3 regions of the Xanthomonas sp. NCPPB 1826 genome follow, and region 2 is predicted to be linked to each of the others. Evidence: predicted binding sites of a transcription regulator. Region 2 holds the regulator's gene; each other region holds the start of a gene.

Region 1 (4,149 bases), 2.0 Mb from region 2:
GTGTTCGGCGTTCTGGCGGACGGTGGAGGTGAGCTCTTCCATCGAGGCGGCGGTTTCTTCCAGGTTGGCCGCCTGTTGCTCGGTGCGCTGCGACAGATCCTGATTGCCGGCCGCAATCTCGCTGGCCGCCGAGTTAATCGACACGGCGGATTGCTGGATGTGTCCAACAATTTCTGCAAGCTGCGCAGCAGTAGTGTTGGCGTTATCGCGCATCTGAGCGAACACACCCTTGAACTCGCCGGTCATGCGTGCGGTCAGGTCGCCTGCGGCGATGGACTGCAGCAGCGAAGACAGCGAATGCAGGTTCGTGTCGGCGGTGGCCATCAGCTGGTTCAAGCTCTCCACCATCACGCGGAAATCGTACTGGAAACGCTCGGCATCGCCGCGCACACTAAAGTCCCCTGCTGCAGCAGCTGAGGCGAGGTGACTTATCTCCTGATTGATCGCTGTCAGATTATGCTTGACCTGGTCCATCGTTTCGGTGAGCACAGCTTTTTCGCCGGGTAGTCGATCCATATCCTCGGAAAGATCGCCAATCGCGTAACGTCCTGTAATCTTTGCCAAGCGCATCATGATTTCAATGTGCGAGTTGGCCAATGCGTTGGCGTCGCGCACCATATGGCCATACTCACCTGGGAACGCTTCTTCATCCATGCGATAGCTGATCTCACCAGCATCGTGCTGGCGTGCCATCTCTAGCTGCGCCGCAATGACTCCTTGCAGACGGTCACGTATGCGATAGACCGCTTTGGCCAGTTGCACGGTTTCATCCTTACCCGTGACCTTGACGTCGACATTAAGCACTCCGTTTGACAGGTGTTCTACAGCCGTCACGGCCCCTCGGATCGAACGAGAAATCGCATTGCCAAGTATCAAGGCAATGCTGATTCCGGCTAAGGTGATCAATGCTAGCGCAACTGCAGAGAGGGTCATTGCGCGCGTGTTGGCCGCCTGCTGCTGCTGATAACGTAGCTTGGCTGAATTGCCGAGCTCCTCACGAAGTGTGGCAAGCCCAGCGAAGGTGGCATCGGCATTGTCTTTGACCTGAGTCCGATTGACTTCGGCGCCTCCTGGAATATCGCCAGCTTCGATCAACTCAACTTGGCGCTGCATACCTGCTTGCATCAACGCATAGCTCGCCGTGATTGCTTGCAACTTAGCCGTATGTTCCTTTTCCTGGCTTAGCAAATGTTTTAGCTCAACGATGCTGGCAGCCACTTGAGTGAATCGCTTTTCGTTCTCCTGTTTCCACTGTGCGATCAGTTCGGGCGTGCCGATAGCAATCATGCGCAGGATATTGATGTCGACCCGGGTCAGTTGACCGTCGATGCTGCTGGCAAGCGCAGAGCCTGTGAAGTCTCGATTATAGAGCGTGCCAACATTGTTCTTGGAAGTGTGAAGGCTATTCAATAGAAATAGGCAGAGCACGATGCTTGGAATCAGCGTTCCCAACAATGCTAGTAAAAATTTGCTCTTGATCGTGGTTAGCATGGCGGGGCCTTGTGCTGCGGCTGGGGGTGGGGAGGGCCGATGGGGAACGGGGAGAGTAGGCAGCCTGAAGCGCTACCTTGGCAGTCGATTCGTTCAGTCCGGTAGAGTTTGCTTGGTGCGTGTTACTGCTTAGCGGCACCCATCACGAAATCTTGACCGTGGTCCTGATACAGGCGGCTTGATGCCTGGGCGGCACGTCTTGTGTTCGTCGACCAGACGCTTTGATAAAGCGCCGCCTGGAGTTCACAAGCTAGGTTACCAACCCGCAAACGACATGCCCGGGAACTCGTGCCTTGGCGCGGCTCTTCCTGCAATGAGGGGGCTACGAAGACTTGGCCGAGCAAGGGAGGATAGGTCTGCCTGCTGCTAGGGCGCGCTAACCGAGCCCGTGCTCGACACGTAGCACGTAGCCATCCAGCACTTGGCATAGTCATACGCTGCGCTCTGATCAGCAAAGGTGGCATTTCTGAGTTGGCATCGGTGCAATGTGATGCCGCCGGGCCTGGAAATCAGGAGCTCCGGCACGAACTTTCCGTCGCACGGAATGCTGTGGGCCGTGAGCAGGTAATCGCCCACGTGCCGAATTGCGGTGACGCCCAATAGACATCCTCCTTGATGAGCGGCACCTACGTTCGTCCAACATCAGTGTCAGACGATCGGCTGTCGATGCTCGCCGAGTGACACACCATCATTATAGGAAAAGCCTCAAGCCGCTATCGGCAATAGGCGAACATGCCTGTAAGTATTTCCCTTACCCGCAGCTGTTGGTCCCGCTGACAGCGCCCATGCGTGCCCTCGTCCTTTGTCTTAGCCTGATCCTGCTGGGCCACCAATGAAACGCAGGCACTTGGACGCGCGCCCAAGTGCCTTTTTTTGGCTCGGAAACTACCGGGACACGTCGTGTTCTTCTTCGCTGATTGCGTAGTTGGCGTCTTCTGGATAAGCGTTTGCGTGTGCGGTAGTCATCGTGTCGCTCCGTTACGGTGCGCTTGCCTGCGCAGCCAGGTGAGGACATCAACTGCCGGGTCTTCATGCATGCAGACGTGCAGCCGGCCCAGTACGACGCTCTGCGCATCGCCGCCTGGCAACACGTCATCAAAGCCGGTGGCTTCGCAGGCGATCAGGACTGGCGGCAGACCAGGCTGCGCGTGGGCATGCAGCATGGCCAGCACATAGCCCTGCATCATTTCGAAGCTGAGGGTGACGCCTGTGCAGACGCGGAACTGTTTGCTAGTGCTCATGGCCGCACCTGCGCGCACAAGGGATCAACTGCAGCGATTGCTGCAGCAGCGTCGGCAAACGTGAAGGTGTGGATGGCTTTGCGTGCACTTGCGAGGTGCGCCATCAAGTTCAGCCACGCTGCATGGCTGCATTCGTGAGTGTTGGCGATCAGGCCCAAATGCTGGGGCATCCGGCGCGCCGCAAACGCGGGCGCTTCTTGGGTGTTGTAGGACATACGGGTCTCCTCAGGTTTTGGAAATCCGTCACCCCGACGCCAATCCGGGTGGCGGACGGTACGCGGTTGGCGTGCCGGCCTGAGGACCGGTGGGCCTTGCGGCCCCCGCGCACCGCCCGCCATAAAGCTGGCCGGCATGCGCCCGCGACGATGCGGGCGATAAAAAAGCGCCATGCATCGATCGATGGGCGCTGGTGCGCCTCAGGTTGCGGGACGCCAATCCCGGTCGCCGAATATGCGGCGACGCCCGAATACTCGCTCCAGCTCACGGCGCGTGTCAACGGGAAAGCATTGGAGTTAAGGGAGCTCATTTCGAGAATGTCCAACAGTGCTCGGTCATGCCTGCCGCATCTTCAGGCTGGGCTCTAGTAGTCGATGAGCGAGCACACGCGTCGAAGGTCAAGGCAGGTAGCCATGTCGCCCAACCTCTAATGGCGGGCATTGGCCAACGCGCCCGTCTGACCGCATGCGGCTCTCACGCCGCCGCTTGTCGTGTTGTCATGTCCACGCTACCGAGGGTCATTGGAAGGTCCATCAAGGCTGGCTGGGGCAGGGTTGGTCGATGACGCGCCGCCGGCGATCACACGTACCGCCAGCTCAATGGAAGACGCGTCACTCAAGCACACCTCCACACGCGGTTCAGCCTGGCGCAGGAGCACACCAATACGCGCTGCGATAGCCCTACGGGCGAATTCGCAGCGCGCAGCGCCAGCCGCTGGCGGATGCATCGGAGGTGATGCTTGTGCTTCAGGTTGCGGCTGGATAGTCGGTGTAACCCTCTGCGCCGCCGCCGTAGTAAGTGTCGCGATCCGGCGATGCGAGCGGTGCGCCTGTCTGCAGGCGTGCCACAAGGTCCGGGTTTGCAATGAAGGGCTGGCCGAACGCGGCCAGGTCGATCACTGCCTGATCGATCAACCGGGCCGCGCGCTCCAGGTTCAATTTGCCCGCAAGGATCACGGTGCCGCCGTAGGTGCGCTTGAACGCTGCGAGAAATGTTTCGCTCATGTCCGGCGAGCCGTTTGCGTGGTTGTCGTTTAGATGCACATACGCAAGCTCGCGCTTGGCCAGTTCTTCGGCCAGGTAGAGGTAACTGGCCTCGCTCTCGGCGTACGCGGGCATGTCGAATTGGCGATTGTTCGGTGCAAGGCGGATCCCCACCTTGCGTGAGCCGATGCGCGCGGCCACCGCATCCACGGTCTCGA
Region 2 (4,149 bases):
TCAGGTCACCTCGCTGCTGGTGCTGCCTGCCAACGCGCACTTTTCCGACCTCGACGAGGTCGTGCGCCGCTTTGCCCACGCCAAGCCCCAGGGCGTGGTGCTGACCAAACTTGACGAGACCGGCCGCTTCGGTAGTGCGCTGTCGGTCGTCGTCGATCACCAAATGCCCATCACCTGGGTGACTGACGGACAGCGGGTCCCCGACGACCTGCACCGCGCCAATGCCGCCAGTCTCGTTCTTCGCCTTGAAGATTTGCGGCGCGCTGCCGATAAGCCCTGTACTCCGGAGCACAACCATGCAGTCGCGTGAATACGCCAAGCTGACCAACGCCTTCCCCCTGTCGGCGACCCGTCCCGAGCCCCTGGGCCCGGTGCGCACCATTGCCGTGACCGGTGGCAAGGGCGGCGTGGGTAAAACCAACATCTCCGCCAACCTGGCCGTGGCGCTGGCCGACATGGGCAAGCGCACCCTGCTGCTGGACGCCGACCTGGGCCTGGCCAACCTGGACGTGGTGCTGGGCCTGTCGCCCAAGTACACCCTGGCCGACCTGATCGCCGGCCGCTGCACGCTGGATGAAGTGATCATCGAAGGCCCCGGCGGTGTGCTGGTGGTCCCGGCCGCCTCCGGTCGCCGCCACATGGCAGAACTGGCCCCGGCCCAGCACATCGGCCTGGTCAACGTGTTCTCCGAGCTGGAACGCGACCTGGACGTGATGGTCATCGATACCGCCGCCGGCATCACCGACAGCGTGCTGACCTTCTGCCAGGCCGCCCAGGACACCGTGGTGGTGGTCTGCGACGAGCCGGCCTCGATCACCGACGCCTATGCGCTGATCAAGGTGCTCTCGCGCGAACGCGGCGTGGACCGCCTGCAGATCATCGCCAACATGGTGCGCGACCCCAACGAGGGCCGCCTGCTGTACGACAAGCTGTCGCGGGTCTGCGAAAAATTCCTCGGCGACGTGTCGCTGAACTACCTCGGCCACGTGCCGCAGGACGACTGGTTGCGCCTGTCGGTGCAGCGCCAGCAGCCGGTCATCAAGGCCTACCCCGCCAGTCCGTCGGCGCAGGCCATTGCAGAAATCGCTCGCCGTACCTCGCGCTGGCAGGCCCCCACCGTGCCGCGCGGCAATGTCGAGTTCTTCGTCGAACGCATCATCCAACGGGGAGTGGCCGCATGAGCACCGCTACCGCAACCACGGCCAGCGCGCAGTACCGCGCCGTGCAGCGCAACAACGCCAACGATATCGTCACCCAGCACGCCGACCTGGTGCGCCGCATCGCCCACCATCTGGCCGCGCGCCTGCCGGCGAGCGTGGAAGTGGACGATCTGATCCAGGCCGGCATGATCGGCCTGATCGAAGCCTCGCGCAGTTACGACTCCGAACAGGGCGCCTCGTTCGAGACCTATGCCTCGATCCGCATCCGCGGCTCGATGATCGACGAGATCCGGCGTGGCGACTGGGTACCGCGCTCGGTGCACCGCCGCGCACGCGACGCTGCCGCCGCCGTGCGCAAGATCGAACAGCACACCGGCCGCGCCGCCGCCGCCACCGAAGTGGCCGCCGCGATGGAGATGCCGCTGCCCGACTACCTGCGTCTGATGGAAGATGCCGCCCGCGGCCAGGTGCTGAGCCTGGAGTCGCGGATCGAGGATCACGGCGAGCTGGACACCACCGCCAAGGGCGGCCCCAATCCGCAGCAGATGATGGAGCGTGGCGAATTCGGCCGCGAGCTGGGCAAGGCCATCGGCCAGTTGCCCGAGCGCGAGCAGCTGGTGCTGTCGCTGTACTACGAACAGGAATTGAACCTGAAAGAAATCGGCGCCGTGCTCGGTGTCAGCGAATCGCGCGTCTGCCAGATCCATGGCCAGGCGGTGGTGCGTCTGCGCGGCCGCCTCAAGGTCTTCGAACTGGCCGATGCCGGTGTCGAAATTGACGAATGATTTTTTCGCGTATTTTTAGTGTTAGGAGCTTGATGTGAACAAGAACATGCGGATTTTGATCGTGGACGACTTCTCGACGATGCGACGTATCGTCAAGAATCTGTTGGGCGATCTGGGCTTCACCAATACCGCAGAGGCCGAAGACGGCAACAGCGCATTGGCGGCGTTGCGGGCCGGCCCGTTCGATTTCGTGGTCACCGACTGGAACATGCCCGGCATGACCGGCATCGACCTGCTGCGCAACATCCGCGCCGACGCCAAGCTCAAGCACCTGCCGGTGATGATGGTGACCGCCGAAGCCAAGCGCGAGCAGATCATCGAAGCGGCCCAGTGCGGCGTGAACGGCTACATCATCAAGCCGTTCACCGCACAGACGCTGGAAGAGAAGCTGGGCAAGGTGTTCGAACGTCTGGCGGCGACCGCCTGATGAACGCCACCGTGGAAGCCGATGCCGAACGTGCCGCCCTGATCGAGCGCCTGCAGCACGCGCTCGATGCACTGGAAAGCGGTGACCAGGTCGCCTGGCGGCGCGAGGTGGACCACCTCGCCGCGCTGCGCACGCGCCCGATGATGCAGAGCCTGAGCCGGCTCGCGCGCGAACTCGGGCAGGCGCTGGGCGAGCTGCCCACCGTGCCCGAGGAAGCCGGCGAACTGGACGATGCCTGCTCGCGCCTGGACCACGTGGTGGAAATGACCGAGAAGGCCAGCCATCGCACGCTGGACCTGGTCGAGGAATGCCGCGAGCTGGCCAACCAGCTGCGCGACGGTGGCCTGAACCAGGACCAGGGCGCGCTGATGGACAAGATGCGCCATAACCTGACCGAGCTGTCGCTGGCGCAGAGCTACCAGGACCTGAGCGGCCAGATCATCCGTCGCGTGGCCGGCATCGTGCGGCGCGTGCACGAGGGCTTCGGTGCGCTCGGCCTGCCGCCGAAGAATCCCGAGCCGAAGAAAGACGACGGCGGTCTTGCCGGTCCTGCAGTCAAGGGCCTGGACCGTCACGCGGTGTCGCAGGACGACGCCGACGACCTGCTGTCCGGATTGGGGCTGTAACCATGAGTGCTGTTCCAGACGATATTGCTGCCGATTTCATTGTCGAGGCCCAGGAAATCCTGGATCGCCTCGGCGAACAGCTGGTGTCGCTGGAACAGGCACCGGACGAAGCCGACCAGCTCAACGCGGTGTTCCGCGGCTTCCACACGCTCAAGGGCGGCGCCGGCTTCCTGGCGATCAAGCCGATGGTCGAGCTCTGCCACGCCGCCGAGGAAACCCTGGGCATGGCACGCTCCGGCCAGGCGGTGTTGCAGGCGCATCACTTCGATGCCGCGCAGCAGTCGCTGGATTATCTGCAGGCCATGCTGGATGCGATGGGCTCGGGCGAAACCGTGCCGCATGCACCGGCCTCGCTGATTGCGCAGTTCGATGCCAAGAGCGGCCCGCCGGCGGTCAAGGCCGCGCCCAAGGCCGCTGCCGCTGCACCCGCACACGATGACGCACATGGCGCTGCTGCGCCTGGCGCCAAGGCCGCGCCCAAGGCGGCGGCCAAGGCGGCCGACGCCGAGCAGACCGTGCGCGTGGACACCAAGCGCCTGGACGCCATCGTCAACCTGATCGGCGAACTGGTGCTGTCGCGCAATCGCCTCAAGACCCTGCGTACCCGCCTGCGCGACGAAGAACTCGACCGCGCGGTCAGCACGCTGGACATCGCCACCGCGCGCCTGCAGACCGCGGTGATGCGCACCCGCATGCAACCGGTCAGCAAGGTGTTCGCACGCTTCCCCAAGGTGGCCCGCGATGTCGCGCGCACGCTGTCCAAGGAAGTGGAGCTGGAACTGATCGGCGCCGAGACGGAACTGGACCGCAACCTGGTCGAGGCCCTGGCCGACCCGCTGGTGCACCTGGTGCGCAACGCGATCGACCACGGCATCGAATCGCCGGCCCTGCGCGAAGCCACCGGCAAGCCGCGCAGCGGTCACGTGCGCCTGTCGGCGCAGCAGGAAGGCGACTACGTCAGCATCGAAATCCAGGACGACGGCGCCGGCATCGACCCCGAACGCCTGCGCGAGATCGCCCGCAACAAGGGCCTGATCGATGCCGAAGCCGCCGCCCGCCTGAGCACCGACGAGTGCCTGCATCTGATCTTCATGCCGGGCTTTTCGACCAAGGCCGAGGTCACCGACATCTCCGGCCGCGGCGTGGGCATG
Region 3 (4,149 bases), 1.0 Mb from region 2:
GGGCAGCTGTACTTCCTGCATAACGATGTGGAAAGCATCGTACGCATGCAGCGCGAGCTGTCCGAGCTTGTGCCGGAAGCACGCATCGGCATCGCGCATGGGCAGATGCCCGAGCGCGAGCTGGAACGGGTGATGCTGGATTTCCAGAAGCAGCGCTTCAACGTGCTGCTGTCGACAACGATCATCGAATCGGGCATCGACATCCCCAATGCCAACACCATCATCATCAACCGCGCCGACCGCTTCGGCCTGGCGCAGTTGCACCAGCTGCGCGGACGCGTCGGCCGCTCGCATCACCGCGCCTACGCGTACCTGGTGGTGCCGGATCGTCGCTCGATGACCTCCGATGCGGAGAAGCGCCTGGAGGCGATCGCCTCCATGGACGAGCTCGGTGCCGGCTTTACCCTGGCCACCCACGATCTGGAAATCCGCGGTGCCGGCGAGCTGCTGGGCGAAGACCAGAGCGGGCAGATGGCCGAGGTCGGTTTCAGCCTGTATACCGAGCTGTTGGAACGCGCGGTGCGCAGCATCCGCCAGGGCAAGCTGCCGGACCTGGATGCCGGTGAGGAGGTCCGCGGTGCCGAGGTCGAACTGCATGTGGCCGCGCTGATTCCCGAGGATTACCTGCCCGACGTACATACGCGCCTGACGCTGTACAAGCGCATCTCCAGCGCCCGCGACGCCGATGCGCTGCGCGAATTGCAGGTGGAGATGATCGACCGCTTCGGCCTGCTGCCGGACCCGGTCAAGCACCTGTTCGCGATTGCCGAGCTCAAGCTGCAGGCCAATGCGCTGGGTGTGCGCAAGCTGGACCTGGGCGAGAACGGCGGCCGGCTGGTCTTCGAGGCGAAACCGGCGATCGATCCGGTCGCGGTGATCCAAATGATCCAGAAGCAGCCCAAGATCTACACCATGGACGGCCCGGACAAACTGCGCATCAAGCTACCGCTACCGGAAGGCGCGGACCGCTTCAACGCCGCACGTGGGCTGCTGACGATGCTGGCGCCGAGATAAGCGCGCTGCGCGGTCGGTTGCGCCTGCTTTATGCAGCGCTCTCGACCGTGCAGGACGCAAGCACGCGGCGGGCGCGTTGCGATCGCGGCGCGAAGTCAATCCGGGCCAATGCGGCATTTTCACTAACGCCCTTCGCAACATTGCGATGCCGGGCGTGACGCATGCCGCCTGTTTCATGCGTTTTCGCGGCAGCGGCCGTGCGCAGATCCGGGCCGCACGCATTAAAGAAGTCGGCTGAAAGGCGGCTATCTGTCCTGCAGGACTGTCCAGGACATTGGTTTCCTGAGCCTGCTTGCGACAAAGCTGAGCAATTAATGCCCAGGCAGTGATGGATTTCTCAAATCCGTCACTGCACTGAATTTGGCCTAAATATTCCTGTCACGCGCCGATACCTGCATGGACCGGCATGTCCGCGTGTGCAGAGCTGCCCACGCAAGCCACGCCGGAGCGACCTTCTTCCGCGTCATGGCACGCATCCGTGCGCCATCGCATCGCTTGAGGCATCAATGAACACGCCACTGTCCGATCTACCCGCGCCGCTGACGCTCGCCCTGGAAGGCGAGATGACCATCCGTCGCGCTGCCGAACTCAAGCCGCTGCTGCAGCCGGCCTTGCTGCATCCGGGCGGATTGCACCTGGACCTGGGCGCGGTCAGCGAGATCGACACCACCGGCCTGCAGTTGCTGCTGGCGACCAAGCAGGCGATCCAGGCCGACGGCCGGCCATTTTCGCTGACCGATTCCAGCCGCGCGGTGGTCGACGTGATCGAACTGCTCGGCCTGCTCGAAGCCTTGTACCCGCATGCGGTTGCTGGTATCGGCGAACGCATTCACTAACGGACCGGCGACGCGTATGGATATGAACCAGCTGATGCAGACCTTCCTGGCCGAGAGCCGGGACCTGCTCGAAGACATGGAACGTCACCTGCTCGAAGCCGAGCGTGGCGAGTCCTCGCCGGATGCGGTCAACGCGATCTTCCGTGCGGCGCACACCATCAAGGGCTCGGGCGGCCTGTTCGATCTGCCGCAGCTGGTCGGCTTCACCCATGTCGTGGAAAGCGTGCTGGACCTGGTGCGCGACGACGCGCTGACGCTGAGCTCGGAACTGATCGCGCTGCTGCTGGTGTGCTGCGACCACATCCATGCCCTGGTGGAAACCGCCGCCGACCCCGCTCACGCCGATGCCGACGCACTGGCGGCAGAGGCCGAACCGCTGCTGGCACAACTGCAGACCTACCTGCAGGCCAGCGCATGCGGTGTCACCGCCTCCGCCATCCAGCACAGCACCCCGGAAAAACAGAGCGGTTACTGGCGCATCGCGCTGAAACTGTTCGCCGACGCGCTGCGCTACGGCAACTCGCCGCTCAAGCTGATCCGCAACCTGCGCGGGCTGGGCTCGGTCGAGTCGATCAGCACCGATGCCAGCCAGCTGCCGAGCTTCGAAGCGCTCGATCCGGAAGCCAATTATCTGGGCTTCCAGATCCTGCTGCGCAGCGATGCCGACCGTGCCGCGATCGAGGACGTGTTCGAGTTCGTGCGCGAAGACTGCGACCTGGAGATCCTCTCGGTGCCGGCACCGATGGACGCCAGCGCCGTGCCTGCCAGCGAGCCGGTCGTGGCTGCCGCGCCGGTGGTCGGCGCGCTGGCTGCCGTCCCGGCCGCAGCGCCGGCACGCGCGCCGCAGGACACCGGCACACGCAACACCGACGCGCGCTCGATCCGCGTCGATGCCGACAAGCTCGATCGCATGATCGATCTGGTCGGCGAACTCATCATCGCGGTGGCCGGCACCAATGCCAACGCACAGCGCACCGGCGACGCGCAGTTGCTGGAATCGGCCTCGATCCTGGCCGGCCTGGTGGAAGAGGTACGCGAAAGTGCCCTGCAACTGCGCATGGTCAAGATCGGCGGCACCTTCAGCCGCTTCCAGCGCGTGGTACACGATGTGGCGCGCGAACTCGGCAAGGACATCGCGCTGGTGGTGGCCGGCGAGGACACCGAGCTGGACAAGTCGGTGGTGGAAAAGATCGGCGACCCGCTCACCCATCTGGTGCGCAACGCCATGGACCACGGCATCGAGCCGGCAGACGTGCGCGTGGCGCGCGGCAAGCCCGCACGCGGCACCGTTGGCCTCAATGCGTATCACGACTCCGGCAGCATCGTCATCCAAATCACCGACGACGGCGGCGGCCTGAACCGCGACCGCATCCTGGCTAAGGCACTGGAACGCGGCCTGATCGAACCGGGCCGCCAGCTCAGCGACCGCGAGGTGTTTGCGATGATCTTCGAGCCGGGGTTCTCCACCGCTGAAAAGGTCACCAACCTGTCCGGGCGCGGCGTCGGCATGGACGTGGTCAAGCGCAACATCACCGCGCTGCGCGGCACCGTGGAGATCGACAGCAGCGCCGGCGTGGGCACCACCATCTCGGTGCGGCTGCCGCTGACGCTGGCCATCATCAACGGCTTCCAGGTCGGCGTCGGCAAGTCGGTGTTCGTGGTGCCGCTGGACGTGGTGGAGGAATGCGTGGAGTTCACCCCCGACTACGCCAGCGACTACATCGACCTGCGTGGCAGCGTGCTGCCGTATGTGCGCCTGCGCGAGCTGTTCGCGCTCGGCGGCAGGACCCCGGCGCGCGAAAGCATCGTGGTGATCCGCCAGGGCGCCCAGCGCTTCGGCCTGGTCGTGGACACCTTGCTGGGCGAATGGCAGACCGTGATCAAGCCGTTATCCAAGGTCTTCGCGCAGGTCAAGGGCATCAGTGGCTCGAGCATCCTGGGCAGCGGCGATGTCGCGCTGATTCTCGATGTGCCCAGCCTGCTGCAGCAATTGCATCCAAACCAGGACGCCCTGGCGGCCTGAGTCACCACACCAGCACTCCCCACATCACCGCGTCATCCGTTGTTCCCTGAGCCCAGGAAGCTGCCGCCATGTCACACCGTCTCCCGATCGCCACGCAGTTGTGGTTCACCGCCGCCCTCGCCCTCGCCTTGCCCGTCGTGGTGGTGGTCGCCGGCTTTGCGCTGACGCTGTCGCACGGCGCCCTGCTCGCCGCCAGCGTCCTGGCCGCACTCGTCAGCGGTGCGTTGCTGCTCCATGCGATCCGCAGCGCGACCGGCTCGCTGCAGCTTGCCACCA

The links. The regulator FliA, encoded in region 2, starts transcription of late flagellar genes. The targets are predictions, from matches to a motif close to TAAAGTTTNNCNNNCNNNGGCCGATAA.
Region 1: the regulator FliA is predicted to act here: its motif matches at 1,621-1,647, upstream of AC1PLA_RS18415 (methyl-accepting chemotaxis protein).
Region 3: the regulator FliA is predicted to act here: its motif matches at 1,380-1,406, upstream of AC1PLA_RS14370 (STAS domain-containing protein).

Annotation. Positions count from the first base shown of each region.
Region 1 is NZ_CM161521.1:4,390,256-4,394,404, reverse strand. Features, by position in the region: gene AC1PLA_RS18415 (methyl-accepting chemotaxis protein) at 1-1,491, opposite strand, end outside; gene AC1PLA_RS18410 (hypothetical protein) at 2,454-2,732, opposite strand; gene AC1PLA_RS18405 (hypothetical protein) at 2,729-2,947, opposite strand; gene AC1PLA_RS18400 (alkene reductase) at 3,695-4,149, opposite strand, start outside.
Region 2 is NZ_CM161521.1:2,362,945-2,367,093, reverse strand. Features, by position in the region: gene flhF (flagellar biosynthesis GTPase FlhF) at 1-310, shown strand, start outside; gene AC1PLA_RS10185 (MinD/ParA family protein) at 297-1,181, shown strand; gene AC1PLA_RS10180 (RNA polymerase sigma factor FliA) at 1,178-1,945, shown strand; gene cheY (chemotaxis response regulator CheY) at 1,980-2,372, shown strand; gene AC1PLA_RS10170 (protein phosphatase CheZ) at 2,372-2,998, shown strand; gene AC1PLA_RS10165 (chemotaxis protein CheA) at 3,001-4,149, shown strand, end outside.
Region 3 is NZ_CM161521.1:3,397,176-3,401,324, forward strand. Features, by position in the region: gene mfd (transcription-repair coupling factor) at 1-1,014, shown strand, start outside; gene AC1PLA_RS14370 (STAS domain-containing protein) at 1,521-1,850, shown strand; gene AC1PLA_RS14375 (chemotaxis protein CheA) at 1,867-3,873, shown strand; gene AC1PLA_RS14380 (methyl-accepting chemotaxis protein) at 3,942-4,149, shown strand, end outside.